DNA from 2 places in the Streptomyces sp. NPDC101219 genome. Region 2 is predicted to be linked to the other one. Evidence: riboswitches for the same ligand, from Rfam matches in the RefSeq annotation. Region 2 holds a riboswitch; the other holds the start of a gene.
The links. A riboswitch is a leader RNA that binds a small molecule or an ion and turns the genes downstream of it on or off. The one in region 2 is predicted to bind glycine.

Region 1 (7,510 bases), on a different contig from region 2:
TCCACGATCTCGATCTCGGGTCTGGAGGCGTACGACGCGGAGGCGACCGGGCAGACGCAGATGCCGATGCTGTCGCCCGAGGCGCAGGCGGCGGTCGACGCGCTGCCGGCGGGCTCGGCGCTGCTGGTGGTGCGCCGCGGTCCGAATTCCGGCAGCCGCTTCCTGCTCGACGGCGACCTGACGACGGCCGGGCGTCATCCGCAGAGCGACATCTTCCTCGACGACGTGACGGTCTCCCGGCGCCATGTGGAGTTCCGCCGGGGCCAGGACGGTTCGTTCACGGTGGCCGACGTCGGCAGCCTCAACGGCACGTACGTCAACCGCGAGCGGATCGACCAGGTCGCCCTGTCCAACGGGGACGAAGTGCAGATCGGCAAGTACCGGCTGGTCTTCTACGCGAACCAGCGGGGCTACTGAGTCCCCGGGCCGCGGCCCGGGGACCGAGGGAAGGTCCATGCCTCACTCACCGAGCGGCGGTGCCGGACACGGCGCCGCCGCCGCGGACACCGGACTGATGAGCATCGGCGCGGTGCTGAACGTGCTGCGCGAGGAGTTCCCCGAGGTCACCATCTCCAAGATCCGCTTCCTGGAGGCGGAGGGGCTGATCGAGCCGCAGCGCACCCCGTCGGGGTACCGCAAGTTCAGCGCGGGTGACGTCGAGCGCCTGGGCCATGTGCTGCGCATGCAGCGCGACCACTACCTGCCGCTGAAGGTGATCCGGGAGCATCTGGATGCGGTGGAGGCGGGCAGGGCCGCCCCGCTGCCGGTCCTGGGCCGGCCGCGGGACGGGGAGAGCGCCGAGCCGGCGGTGGCCGACGCGCCGACGGCGGCCCGGATCGGCCGGGCACAGCTGCTGGCGGCGGCGGGGGTCGACGAGCGGCAGTTCGCGGAGTGGGAGTCGTACGGGCTCCTCAGCCCCGTGGAGGAGGGCGTCTACGACGCGGAGGCGGTCACCGTCGCCGGGCTGATCTGCGAGCTGGGCCGGTTCGGGATCGAGCCACGCCATCTGAGGGCGATGAAGGCGGCCGCCGACCGGGAGGCCGGGCTGGTGGACCAGGTCGTCGCCCCGCTCCGGCGCCACCGCAATCCGCAGACCAGGGCGCATGCCGAGGCCCGCACGAAGGAACTGGCGGGGCTCACGGTGAAGCTGCACGCCGCGCTGGTCCATCTGGCGCTCGGGGTGCGTGTCCCTTAGGCTGCGCCGCTCGCGGGGCCGGATCGCTCACCCGTTCCCGGCCCGACTACCCAAACATCCCGGGCACGGCCTAGGGTTGCTGTGTGAACGAGCTCGATGTCGTAGGTGTCCGGGTCGAAATGCCCTCCAACCAACCGATCGTGCTGCTGCGTGAAGTGGGAGGGGACCGTTACCTCCCCATCTGGATCGGACCGGGGGAGGCGACGGCCATCGCCTTTGCCCAGCAGGGCATGGCTCCCGCGCGGCCGCTGACCCACGACCTGTTCAAGGACGTGCTGGAGGCCGTCGGACAGGAGCTCACGGAAGTGCGCATCACCGATCTGCGGGAAGGTGTCTTCTACGCCGAGCTGGTCTTCGCCAGTGGTGTGGAGGTCAGCGCCCGGCCGTCCGACGCGATAGCGCTGGCCCTGCGCACGGGGACGCCGATCTACGGCAGTGACACGGTGCTCGACGACGCGGGTATCGCCATCCCGGACGAGCAGGAGGACGAGGTGGAGAAGTTCCGCGAGTTCCTCGACCAGATCTCGCCGGAGGACTTCGGCACCAGCAGTCAGTGAGGCCCCCGCCGGGTGCCAGGTGCCGCTCGGGAGCGTCACACGCCTCGTGCGGAAAGCATTCGGCTAGCCTTTCCCCGCGACGGGGCACGGGAAACCACTCTTAGGGTGATTATCACTCGGCGTGCCGAGTGTGGCGATCGTTGACGCACCCTTGGTGACTGCCTACCGTCGAGGAGGCAGGTCAAGGACGGAGGTCGGCGTGAGAAGCAGCGGCGACGGTACGGCTGGGGGTGCCCCCGAACTGGGGGCGAGCGGCCCGTACCCTCCCATGAGCTCTCGGCTCCGCTCGGGCGGGGTGTACCCCCCTCACGGCAGTGCGGCCGATCACGCTCGACATCTGACGGCCGCCGCGACGGGCAGCGGAGGGGCGACGTCCATGGCGTCCGACCAGATCGGCTACCGGGGTCCCACCGCCTGCGCGGCGGCGGGGATCACCTATCGCCAGCTGGACTACTGGGCCCGCACGGGGCTGGTGGAACCGAGTGTGCGGCCCGCCCACGGGTCGGGCAGCCAGCGGCTGTACAGCTTCCGCGACGTCGTCGTGCTGAAGATCGTGAAGCGCTTCCTCGACACCGGTGTGTCCCTGCAGAACATCCGCACCGCCGTCCAGCACCTGCGTGAGCGAGGCTTCAGCGACCTGGAACGCATGACGCTGATGAGCGACGGAGCCACGGTCTACGAGTGCACCTCGCCCGACGAGGTCCACGCGCTGCTCCAGGGCGGCCAGGGCATCTTCGGCATCGCCGTCGGCGTGGTCTGGCGGGACGTCGAGGGCGCGCTGTCCCAGCTGCACGGCGAGCGCGTCGACACCGGGGAGACGCTGGTCGGGCACAACCCCACCGACGAGCTGGCCCGGCGGCGCAACCGGGCCGTCTGAGACCGGTACGGGAGCCGACGCCGCGGGGCCGGTGCCCGCTCCGGTCCGGTCGCCCGGCGGGGCGGGTCCGGGCAGGTCGCTGTCAGTGGCGTAGGGCAGCATCGAAGGCGTGAGATCCGCGCCCACCATCCTGCATCTCGACATGGATGCCTTCTACGCCTCGGTGGAGCAGGCGTCCAAGCCGAGCCTGCGCGGGAAGGCCGTCGTGGTGGGCGGGCTCGGGCCGCGCGGGGTGGTCGCCACCGCCTCCTACGAGGCCCGGGTGTTCGGCGTGCATTCCGCGATGCCCATGGCCCAGGCCCGCCGGCTCGCCCCGCACGCCGCCTACCTCGTGCCGCGCTTCGCCTTCTACCGATCGCTCAGCGAGCAGGTGATGGGCCTGCTCAAAGCGCTGTCCCCGCTCGTGGAGCCGCTGAGCCTCGACGAGGCGTTCGTGGACCTGGAGGCCGCCGGGGCCGCGTGGGACGAACCGTCGGCGCGCCGCGTCGGTGCCCGGCTGCGCGCGGACATCCGGGAGGTCACCGGGCTCACCGGGTCGGTGGGGCTGGCGGCCTCCAAGATGCTCGCCAAGATCGCCTCCGAGCGGGCCAAGCCGGACGGCCTGGTGGTCATCGAACCGGGCACCGAGCGGGCCCTGCTGGGTCCCCTGTCGGTGCGCACCCTGCCCGGCGTCGGCCCGGCCACCGGTGACCACCTGCGGCGCGCCGGCATCCACACGGTCCAGGAACTCGCCGAGGCGGGCGAGGACGAGCTGGTCCGGCTGGTGGGCAAGGCACACGGTCACGCCCTGTACGCCATGGCGCTGGCGCACGACGACCGGCCCGTGGTGGCCGAGCGCGAGGCGAAGTCGGTGTCGGTGGAGGACACCTACGACGTCGACATCCACGACCGCGTCCGGGTCGGGACGGAGGTGCGGCGGCTCGCCGACCGGTGCGTGCGCAGGCTGCGGAGCGCGGGCCTGTCGGGGCGCACCATCGTGCTGAAGGTGCGGCGCTACGACTTCTCCACGCTCACCCGCTCCGAGACCCTCCGCGGGCCCACGGACGACCCGGCGGTGGTGCGGGAGGCCGCAGCCCGGCTGCTGGACTCCGTCGACACCACGGGCGGCGTGCGGCTGCTCGGCGTCGGCGTCACGGGGCTGGCCGCTTACACGCAGGAGGACCTGTTCGCTCAGGCTGCCGGGGAGCGGGAGGAGCCGTCGCCCGAGGAGCCCGGCACGACGCCCGCCCCCGAGGACCGGCACCCGCCGGAGCGGCGCTGGCCCGCCGGACACGACGTGTGGCACACGGAGTTCGGGCACGGGTGGGTGCAGGGGAGCGGGCTGGGCCGGGTCACGGTGCGTTTCGAGACGCCCGGTTCGCAGCCGGGCCGGGTGCGGACCTTCCGCACCGACGACCCGGGTCTCCGGCCGGCGGACCCGCTCCCGCTGGTGCGGAGAGAGGACGACGGGGACGACGGGACCCCACCGGCCGCGGACGGCACCGGCTGAGAGCGCCACGGTGCCGTCAGGCCGGGACCGGGGTCAGGCCGGTTCGTCCTGGCCCGCCAGCTTGCCGAAGTCCCGGTCCGGCAGGGCCGGGGGAGCGGCGACGTCGAGGCCGTAGTGGTGGTAGAGCTGGAGTTCCTGCTCGGGAGACAGGTGCCGGCCGACGCCGAAGTCGGGGGCGTCCTTGATCAGGGCGCGCTCGAAGGGGACGTGGAGGGCGCCGTCCACGAGTTCGCTGGGCTCCAGGGGGACGAAGGCGTCGCGGCCGAACAGGCCGGTGCGTATCGCCGCCCACTCGGGGACACCCGTGGCGTCGTCGAGATACACCTCGTCGATGGTTCCGATCCGGTGTCCGTCGCGGTCGAACGCCTTGCGGCCGATCAGGTGGCGCGGGTCGATGTCGGTTCGCACGGGCCCTCCACTGGTCGCACTCATCCGTAAGCACTACACAACGGCACAATCGGTCCAGCGGCCACTCGAAGGCCCGTGCGGTGTCCCCGCTGGTACGCTGGCTTTCGGCTGCTGACCCCGTGCGGGAGAGTCCTCCGGGCACCATCGGAGGCGCCGAAGGAGCAAATCCTCCCCGGAATCTCTCAGGCCCACGTACCGCACGGGTGAGGTCACTCTGGAAAGCAGGGCGGGTGTCGACGGCTTCCGCTCTCACCGACGGTGAAAGCCGGGGCGTCTTCGGACGATCCGGTGAAGCTCTCAGGTCGAGATGACAGAGGGGGAGGCCGTCCGGGTACCCGTGCCGTGGTGCCCCACGAAGGTCGTCAGACCAGGAGGCCTCCGCAATGACCGCCCATCGCACTCCGCTGTCAGAGCTCGAGCAGGGGACACCCTTCGAGCAGCGCCACATCGGACCTGACCACGAGGCGCGCGCCAAGATGCTCGCCCAGGTCGGTTACGGCTCCCTCGACGAGCTCACGTCCGCCGCCGTCCCGGATGTCATCAAGAACACCGACGCGCTCGACCTGCCGGACGCCCGCAGTGAGGCCGAGGTGCTCGCCGAACTGCGCTCCCTGGCCGGACGCAACCAGGTGCTCGACTCCATGATCGGGCTCGGCTACTACGGGACGTTCACCCCGCCCGTCATCCTGCGCAACGTCCTGGAGAACCCCGCCTGGTACACGGCGTACACGCCCTACCAGCCGGAGATCTCCCAGGGCCGCCTCGAAGCGCTGCTGAACTTCCAGACCACCGTCGCCGAGCTGACCGGGCTGCCGACCGCCGGCGCCTCGCTGCTCGACGAGGGCACCGCCGCGGCCGAGGCGATGGCCCTGTCGCGGCGCATGGGCAAGAACAAGAAGGGCTTGTTCCTGGTCGACGCGGACGCGCTGCCGCAGACCGTCGCCGTGATCCGGACCCGCGCCGAACCGGCCGGTGTCGAGGTCGTCGTCGCCGACCTGAGCGACGGCATCCCCGCCGAGATCGCCGAGCGCGAGATCAACGGCGTGCTGCTCCAGTACCCGGGCGCCTCCGGTGCCGTCCGCGACCTCAAGCCGGTCATCGACCGGGCACACGAGCTCGGCGCCCTGGTCACGGTGGCCGCCGACCTCCTCGCGCTGACCCTGCTGACGTCGCCCGGAGAGCTCGGCGCGGACATCGCGGTCGGCACCACCCAGCGCTTCGGCGTGCCGATGGGCTTCGGCGGGCCGCACGCCGGCTACATGGCCGTCCAGGAGAAGATGGCCCGCAGCCTGCCCGGACGCCTCGTCGGCGTCTCCGTCGACGTCGACGGCAACCAGGCCTACCGGCTCGCGCTGCAGACCCGTGAGCAGCACATCCGCCGCGAGAAGGCCACCAGCAACATCTGCACGGCCCAGGTGCTGCTCGCCGTCATGGCCGGCATGTACGCCGTCTACCACGGTCCGGAGGGCCTGCGCACCATCGCGCGGCGCACCCACCGGTACGCCGTGATCCTCGCCGAGGGCCTGCGGGCCGGCGGGGTCGAGATCGTGCACGACTCCTACTTCGACACCGTGACCGCGCGGGTCCCCGGCCGGGCCGGCGAGGTCGTCGCCGCCGGCCGGGACAACGGCGTCAACCTGCGGCTCGTCGACGCCGACCACGTCTCGGCCGCCTGCGACGAGACCACCACCCGGGCGCAGCTGACGGCCGTGTGGCGGGCCTTCGGCGTCGACGGCGACGTCGAGGCGCTGGATGCCGCCGCGCGGGACACGCTGCCGGACGCGCTGCTGCGCTCCGACGAGTTCCTGACCCACCCGGTCTTCCACCAGCACCGCTCCGAGACGGCCATGCTGCGCTACCTGCGCCGGCTCGCCGACCGCGACTACGCGCTGGACCGCGGCATGATCCCGCTGGGCTCCTGCACCATGAAGCTCAACGCGACCACCGAGATGGAGCCGATCACCTGGCCCGAGTTCGGCGGGCTGCACCCCTTCGCGCCCGCCGAGCAGGCCGCCGGATACCTCACGCTCATCCGTGAGCTGGAGGACCGGCTCGCCGAGGTCACCGGCTACGACAAGGTGTCCCTCCAGCCCAACGCCGGTTCCCAGGGCGAGCTGGCCGGACTCCTCGCGGTGCGCGGCTACCACCGCGCCAACGGCGACGAGCAGCGCACGGTCTGCCTCATCCCGTCCTCCGCGCACGGCACCAACGCGGCCAGCGCGGTCATGGCAGGCATGAAGGTCGTCGTCGTCAGGACCGCCGACGACGGCGAGGTCGACGTCGAGGACCTGCGCGCCAAGATCGAGCAGTACCGCGACCAGCTCGCCGTGCTGATGATCACCTACCCGTCGACGCACGGCGTGTTCGAGGAGCACGTCGCCGACATCTGCGCCGCGGTGCACGAGGCCGGCGGCCAGGTCTACGTGGACGGCGCCAACCTCAACGCCCTGGTCGGTCTGGCCAAGCCGGGCCACTTCGGCGGCGACGTCTCCCATCTGAACCTGCACAAGACGTTCTGCATCCCGCACGGCGGCGGTGGCCCCGGCGTCGGCCCGGTCGGCGTCCGCGCCCACCTGGCCCCCTACCTGCCGAACCACCCGCTGCAGCCCGAAGCGGGGCCGGAGACCGGGGTCGGCCCGATCTCGGCGGCGCCCTGGGGCTCGGCGGGCATCCTGCCCATCTCCTGGGCGTACGTCCGGCTCATGGGCGGCGAGGGCCTGAAGCGGGCCACGCAGGTGGCGGTCCTCAGCGCCAACTACATCGCCAAGCGCCTGGAACCGCACTACCCGGTGCTCTACACCGGTCCCGGCGGGCTGGTGGCGCACGAATGCATCATCGACCTGCGCCCGCTGACCAAGGCGACCGGCGTCAGCGTCGACGACGTGGCCAAGCGGCTGATCGACTACGGCTTCCACGCGCCGACGATGTCCTTCCCGGTGGCCGGGACGCTGATGATCGAGCCGACCGAGTCCGAGGACTTGGCC
Region 2 (7,510 bases):
TCGAAGGAGAAGGCGATCTCGTGCTCGCCGAGGAGGCGCAGCCGGCCGCCGTCCTTGATCTTCTCCACCCGCTCGTCGGCCGTCTCCACGTCCACCGTGCGCGGCGAGTCGCCCTCCAGGCCGAGCAGCACCGCCTTGGGCGTGCCGTGGCCGTGGCCGGTGGCGCCGAGCGAGCCGTACAGCTCGGCGCGGACGGAGGCCACCGAGCCCAGCAGGCCCTCGTTGCGCAGCCGCCGGGAGAACAGGCCGGCCGCGCGCATCGGACCGACCGTGTGCGAGCTGGACGGGCCGATGCCGATCGAGAACAGGTCGAAGACCGAGATGGCCACGGGAGGACTCCTAGGGGTTCGGCGGACGACGCTGTCCGCCGGCGGTACAGGGGGTGCGTGAGGGGCGCGTACGACGCGGGGCATCGCGCCCACCGTTTCCAGTGTGCGCGATGCCCCGGACGTTCGTACGAATCAAAGGGTACGAAACTACTTCAGACCGGGGTACAGCGGATGCTTCGCCGCGAGCGCCGTCACCCGGGCCCGCAGCGTCTCGGCGTCGTACTCGGGCTTCAGCGTCTCGGCGATCACGTCCGCGACCTCGGCGAAGTCCTCGGCGGTGAAGCCGCGGGTGGCGAGGGCGGGCGTGCCGATGCGCAGGCCGGAGGTGACCATCGGCGGACGCGGGTCGTTCGGGATCGCGTTGCGGTTGACGGTGATCCCGACCTCGTGCAGCCGGTCCTCAGCCTGCTGTCCGTCGAGCTCCGAGGCGCGCAGGTCGACCAGGACCAGGTGCACGTCCGTGCCGCCGGACAGCACGTCCACGCCGACGGCCCGGACGTCGTCCTTCACCAGGCGCTCGGCCAGGATCCGGGCGCCCTCCAGGGTGCGGCGCTGGCGGTCCTTGAACTCCTCGGAGGCGGCGACCTTGAACGCGACCGCCTTCGCGGCGACCACGTGCTCCAGCGGGCCGCCCTGCTGGCCGGGGAAGACCGCGGAGTTGATCTTCTTGGCCAGCTCGGACGTGCTGAGGATCACACCGCCGCGGGGGCCGCCGAGGGTCTTGTGGGTCGTGGTGGTGACGACGTGGGCGTGCGGCACCGGGTTGGGGTGCAGGCCCGCCGCGACCAGACCGGCGAAGTGCGCCATGTCGACCATGAGGTAGGCGCCGACCTCGTCCGCGATCCGGCGGAACGCGGCGAAGTCCAGCTGCCTCGGGTAGGCCGACCAGCCGGCCACGATCAGCTTCGGCTTCTTCTCCTTGGCGAGCCGCTCGACCTCGGCCATGTCGACGACCCCGGTGTCGTCCACGTGGTAGGCGACCACGTCGTACAGCTTGCCGGAGAAGTTGATCTTCATGCCGTGGGTCAGGTGCCCGCCGTGCGCCAGGTTCAGGCCCATGATCGTGTCACCGGGCTTGAGCAGCGCGAACATCGCGGCGGCGTTGGCCTGCGCGCCCGAGTGCGGCTGCACGTTGGCGTGCTCGGCGCCGAAGAGCTCCTTGACCCGGTCGATCGCGATCTGCTCGATCACGTCGACGTGCTCGCAGCCGCCGTAGTAGCGGCGGCCGGGGTAGCCCTCGGCGTACTTGTTGGTCAGGACGGTGCCCTGGGCCTCCATGACCGCGACCGGGGCGAAGTTCTCCGAGGCGATCATCTCGAGGGTGGACTGCTGCCGGTGCAGCTCCGCGTCGACGGCGGCGGCGACGGCCGGGTCGAGCTCGTGCAGGGGCGTGTTCAGAAGCGACATTGCGGCGACGACTCCTCAGCCCGCGATGTGGGCGTCGTACTCGGCGGCGGTCAGCAGGTCGGACGGCTCGTCGGTGATGCGCACCTTGAACAGCCAACCGCCCTCGAAGGGAGCCGAGTTGACCAGCGACGGGTCGTTCACCACGTCCTCGTTGACCGCGGTGACCTCGCCGGTGACCGGGCAGTAGAGGTCGCTGACCGACTTGGTCGACTCCAGCTCGCCGCAGGTCTCGCCCGCGGTCACCGTGTCACCGACCTCGGGGAGCTGGACGAAGACGACGTCGCCGAGCGCGTTCGCCGCGTGCTCCGTGATGCCGATCGTCGACACGCCGTCCTCGGCGTCCGACAGCCACTCGTGTTCCTTGCTGTACCGCAGGTTCTGGGGGTTGCTCATGGCCTGGATTCTCCTGTACGCGGGGGACTGCTGACGGGGGAGGGACAGCGGCGGACGCCCGTGGACGGCTGCGCGACGGCACCGGTGCGCACGCGCGGACGGCTGTCCGGAAACGCTACGACGGTGTCACTTCTGACGCTTGTAGAACGGCAGCGCCACGACCTCGTACGGCTCCTGACGGCCGCGGATGTCGACGGCGACCCCCGCGGTGCCCGGAGCGGCGTGGGCCGGGTCGACGTAGGCCATCGCGATGGGCTTGCCCAGCGTGGGCGACGGCGCACCGGAGGTGACCTCGCCGATCACCTCGTCGCCCTTGACGACCGGGTACCCGGCGCGCGGGACCCGGCGGCCCTCGGCGACCAGCCCGACCAGCACGCGGGGCGGGTTCTGCTCGGCGCGCGCGGCGGCCTCGGTCAGGGCGGCGCGGCCCACGAAGTCGCCCTCCTTCTCGAACTTCACCACCCGGCCGAACCCGGCGTCGAACGGCGTCAGCGAGCTGCTCAGCTCGTTGCCGTACAGCGGCATGCCCGCCTCCAGGCGCAGCGTGTCCCGGCAGGACAGCCCGCACGGGACCAGGCCGACGCCCTCGCCGGCCTTGGTCAGCGCCTGCCACAGTTCGACCGCGTGCTCCGGCTTCACGAACAGCTCGAAGCCGTCCTCGCCGGTGTAGCCGGTACGGGCGATCAGCGCGGGCAGACCCGCCACCGTGCCGGGCAGCCCGGAGTAGTACTTCAGGCCGTCCAGGTCGGCGTCGGTGAGGGAGGCGAGGACGGTGACGGACTCGGGGCCCTGCACGGCGAGCAGCGCGTAGGCGTCGCGGTCGTCGCGCACCTCGGCGTCGAAACCGGCCGACCGCTCCACCAGCGCGTCGAGCACCGTCTGCGCGTTGGAGGCGTTGGCGACGACCAGGTACTCCGACTCGCCGAGCCGGTAGACGATCAGGTCGTCGAGGATGCCGCCGTTCTCGTCGCAGATCATCGTGTAGCGGGCCCGGCCCTGCTTGACCGTGCCGATGTTGCCGACCAGGGCGTGGTCGAGGAGCGCGCGCGCCTGCGGACCGCTGACCGTGATCTCACCCATGTGGGAGAGGTCGAAGAGCCCGGCCCGGTTGCGGACGGCGAGGTGCTCGTCGCGTTCGGAGCCGTAGCGCAGCGGCATGTCCCAGCCGGCGAAGTCGGTCATCGTCGCGCCGAGCGCGCGATGCACGGCATCGAGCGCGGTCCGGCGGAGTTCGGTACTGCTCATCGGTAGGTCTCCCAGTGGCGATGGGGTCCCCCCGCGCCGGGGCAGCTGCTGGCGGGCCGAGGTCCTGGGGCAGCAGGACGGCGTGGGAAGGGCGAGGACGATCCTCCCCATCTGTCATCGGAACCTGAGAGGTTCGCCATGACCGCCCGCGCAGGGGACGGCGTACGGCTTGCACCTTGGGTGGAGCCACCGGAGCAGTGTCGCGGCGGCCCGCTTTTCAGATGTGCCTCGCCCGCGCGGTAACGGGGCCTGAGAGATTCAAGGGAGGGACTTGCTCCTTCGGCGCCCCGGCGTGCCACAAGTGCCGGAGACTCTCCCGCGCGGATTCAAACGGCCGGTATGCAGTTGGCGGGCTCATCATTGCACGCATTCCGGGGTCGCGGCAGGGGGACCCTTCTCAGGGGACGCGCAGGGTGCGCGCTCGGTCACAGCGAGCTGTGACCGGCCTGTTGCGGGAAACGGACGGAAACCAGTGACACCCCGCATTACCTTCTCTTCACAGCCGGCTGGGCGCGGGACTCCGGTACCCGGCCCCAGGGGAGGACACACGGTGAACAGGACCACGGCGTACGCCGGCGCGACGGGCGCCCCACCGCCCGACCGGCCGGACGTCCCGGCCCCGTCGGCCGCGGCGGGCACCACGGCCGCGGCGGGCACGACGGCCGCGGCGGTCCCGGCCCGGGTGCCCGCCCCCGCCGCCCCGCCGGCCGGGCCCGGCGGATCGCTCCCCGCGCCCGCCGTCCACGACCTGCGCGGACGCACCGGCGGCGGCCCGCACGCCCTGCTCTTCGCCCCGCGGGACGTCGTCGTGGTCACCGGACTGCCCGGCAGCGGCAAGTCCACTCTGATGCGGCGCACCGTGCGCGGGCCCCGCGTCGACTCCCAGGACACCCGCGACCGCTGGGACGCCCGGATGCCCCGCTTCCTGCCGTACGCGCTCTACCGGCCGCTGGTCCGCCTGGACCACTACGCGGGCCTGCGCCGCGCGCTGCGCACCGGCGAGGGCGTCGTCGTGCACGACTGCGGCACCCAGGCATGGGTACGCCGCTGGCTGGCCCGCGAGGCCCGCCGCCGGGGAGCACACCTGCGGCTGCTGCTCCTCGACGTCACCCCGCAACAGGCCCTGGACGGCCAGCGTGCCCGCGGCCGCGGCGTCTCGCGGTACGCCTTCCTGCGGCACCGCGCGGCGGTGGACCGGCTGCTGCGCGCGGTGCGGCGGGGCGAACCGCCCGCCGGCTGCGGCTCGGTGGTCCTGCTCGACCGGGACGCGACGGACACTCTGAGCCGGATCGGCTTCACCCGTTGACGGCGGACACCCGGCTCGACGGCGGACATCCGGCCGGACACCGGCCCGGAGTGCCGCACGGCCGGACGGCGACCGTGCGGCAGCGGTTAGCCTTTCCAGCCACAGCAGTGGTTCCAGGCAGGCGGTAGGCAGATGGACTTCCCGGCGGGCTTCTCCGCGGACTTCCCGGCACAGGCACACCCCCATCCGCACGGCGGATGGCCCGGCAACGAGCTGGAGGAGGTGCTCTCCGCCTCCCTCGGCGTCCCCTCGGCCGGCGGCCGGATCGTCGAGGTCCTGGGCCGCAGCTTCGTGTGGATACCCCTGCCGAACGGCGGCGGACCCGACAGCGGCTCCCTGGACCTGCCCACGATGGAACTCGACGGCCAGGCCTACGTGCCGGTCTTCAGCTCCGAGGAGCAGTTCCGCCAGGTGGTCGGCTCGCACATGTCGTACACCATCGCGCCCGCCGTGGAGTTCGCCCGCGGGCTGCCCCCGCAGGCCGGGATCGCCGTGAACCCGGGCGGCGTCATCGGCATCCCGCTGCCGCCCGAGGCGGTGGCCGACCTGTGCCGGAGCGGGAACACCCCGCCCGACGGCACGCCGGGCGGCGGCGGCCGGGTCCGGCTGTTCGAGCCCGACTGGCAGGACGACCCGGTGGACTTCCTCGCGGCGGCCGGCGCCGAGTTCGAGGCGCTAGGCGTGGTGCGCACCGCCCGCCGCTGCCTGGCCGCGGTCGAGACGGCCGACCCGGTGCTCTTCATCGGCGTCGAACTGACCCGGTGGGACGAGGACCCGCACACCCTGCCGACGGACGCGCTCGGCCGCGCCCTGGGTCGCACGCCGGTGAAGTGGCCGGTCAACGTGGTCCTCCTGGACGTCGCCCAGGACCCCGTCGGCGACTGGATGCGCGAGCGCGTGCGGCCCTTCTACCAGCAGCAGTAGGCCGGACCGGCCGGGACGCGCGGGTTCCGCGCCGCCCGGGCCGCGGCCCGGGCGGCCGCACGGCTGCCGGACCGCCACCGGTCCGGCCGGCACGGGGCGGCTTAAGCTAGGTTCATTGGCTGGGGCGAGGGCGTTGTACGGAGGGGCGATACAAAGTGAGCGCTGGCACCGCGGCGGCCGGACAGGTCGAGCACATGCTGCGCCAGGTGACGCCCGGGCGCTACGACGCCTACGAGGCGTTGCTGCGCGCGCTCGCCACGCCCTCCTCCGGCCAGGTCTGGATGCTGCTGTGGCACGGCCAGGCGGGCTCCCCTGACGCCCAGTACGGGAACATGGAGGTCGACGGCCACGGCTACGCGCCGTGTGTCACCTCCGCGCAGGAGCTGTCCGCCAGCGGCTGGAACCGGTCCTACGAGGTCGTCGACGGCCTCGACGTGGCCCGCGCCCTCTACCCCGACCGCTTCGGTCTCTGGCTCAACCCGCACGCGCCCGGCGGCGGCGTCGGCGTCCCGTGGCTGGACCTGCGCCGCATCGCCACGGGCCTCGACCGCCAGCCCGCGGGACCGCTCAGACTGTCCGAACCCGGCATCGAGATCCCGCAGTTCTACGCCCTGCTCGCGCAGAACGCCCACCGCACCCCGGCCGTCCGCGCCCTGCGCCGCGCCTGGGTGCAGCCCGCGCTGGGGGCGCCGTACCTCGCCATCGGCCTCGACGTGTACGACACCTCGCCGCCGTCGGTGGACGCGGTGCGCGGCATGATGCAGCAGTCGCTCGGCGCCGTCCCGGACGGATTGCCCGTCTCCACCGTCGCGATGTCCGACGAACACGACCCGGTCGCCATGTGGCTGCGCGTCAACGCCCGTCCGTTCTACGACCGCGAGGCCCACGCCCCCGCCGCCGCCCCGGCCCCCGCGGCCGGCTACGGCTACCCGCCCGCACAGCGGCACTGACCGGCACTGACCGGCTCTGACCGGCACCAACCGGACCGGATCCGCCGCCCCGGGCCCCGCACCGGGGCCCGCACCGGGGCCCGGAATCCCACCATGCGGACGCCCGGCCGCCGGCCTGCATTCGCCGACGCCGCCCGCATCCCCGCCCGCTGAATTCACGTCAGCTTGTCTCGACCACGCGACCCGTGCGCGGTGAGCTATCAGTGATCACCCGCCTGTCACCTGCGGTTTCGCGCGGCTTTCGGCCCCGGGGCGCTGTCCTGAGAGGGCTTCGGGACGACGGTGGGCGCCTCTCGCGCCCGGATTTCCCGCCCCGGGCGCCTGATGCGTCCCTTATGTCGAGCGTTCAGATCTCAGGTAGGTATCACCGCTATCCGGACTGTTCCTGACTCCCTGCGAACGTGAGTAGTGTTCGGGCGGTCATCTTGCATCCACATAGCGGACCCGGAGTGGCCCCATATGCGCATATCCAAGTCCCGAGCCGCTCGGGTGATCACGGCCGCGGTCGCGGTCGGTCTGATCGCCACGGGCTGCTCCAGCGACCGGGACAGTGACAACGAAGGCAGTGGCGACAAGGACACCTTCGTCTTCGCCGGCGCCGGTGATCCGGGTTCCCTGGACCCTGCCCTGGCCAGTGACGGTGAAACCTTCCGCGTGACCCGGCAGGCCTTCGAGGCCCTGCTCGAGCACGAGTCGGGCGGCAGCGAGCTGGTCGGCGGCCTCGCCGAGAAGTGGTCCAGCAACGACGAGGGCACCGTCTGGACCTTCAACCTCCGCAAGGGCGTGAAGTTCCACGACGGTGAGGCGTTCAACGCCGACGCGGTGTGCGCCAACTACGACCACTGGTTCAACTGGAAGGGCACCTACCAGTCGAGCGCGGTCTCCTACTACTGGCAGACCATCATGGGCGGGTTCGCGAAGAACGAGGACCCGGAGACCCCCGAGGCGAACTACAA

Region 1: another riboswitch for glycine. It lies ahead of gcvP (aminomethyl-transferring glycine dehydrogenase); the one in region 2 lies ahead of gcvT (glycine cleavage system aminomethyltransferase GcvT).

The regions. Positions count from the first base shown of each region.
Region 1 covers NZ_JBIWOK010000001.1:6,616-14,125, forward strand. The annotation lists gene ACIRPP_RS00040 (FHA domain-containing protein) at 1-417, shown strand, start outside; gene ACIRPP_RS00045 (MerR family transcriptional regulator) at 455-1,195, shown strand; gene ACIRPP_RS00050 (bifunctional nuclease family protein) at 1,279-1,752, shown strand; gene ACIRPP_RS00055 (MerR family transcriptional regulator) at 1,952-2,629, shown strand; gene ACIRPP_RS00060 (DNA polymerase IV) at 2,739-4,118, shown strand; gene ACIRPP_RS00065 (PRC-barrel domain-containing protein) at 4,152-4,526, opposite strand; glycine riboswitch at 4,639-4,734, shown strand; gene gcvP (aminomethyl-transferring glycine dehydrogenase) at 4,910-7,510, shown strand, end outside.
Region 2 covers NZ_JBIWOK010000006.1:416,373-423,882, forward strand. The annotation lists gene ACIRPP_RS14875 (L-serine ammonia-lyase) at 1-329, opposite strand, end outside; gene glyA (serine hydroxymethyltransferase) at 477-1,736, opposite strand; gene gcvH (glycine cleavage system protein GcvH) at 1,752-2,129, opposite strand; gene gcvT (glycine cleavage system aminomethyltransferase GcvT) at 2,256-3,374, opposite strand; glycine riboswitch at 3,602-3,703, opposite strand; gene ACIRPP_RS14895 (AAA family ATPase) at 3,925-4,680, shown strand; gene ACIRPP_RS14900 (enhanced serine sensitivity protein SseB) at 4,813-5,604, shown strand; gene ACIRPP_RS14905 (enhanced serine sensitivity protein SseB C-terminal domain-containing protein) at 5,760-6,554, shown strand; gene ACIRPP_RS14910 (ABC transporter substrate-binding protein) at 7,014-7,510, shown strand, end outside.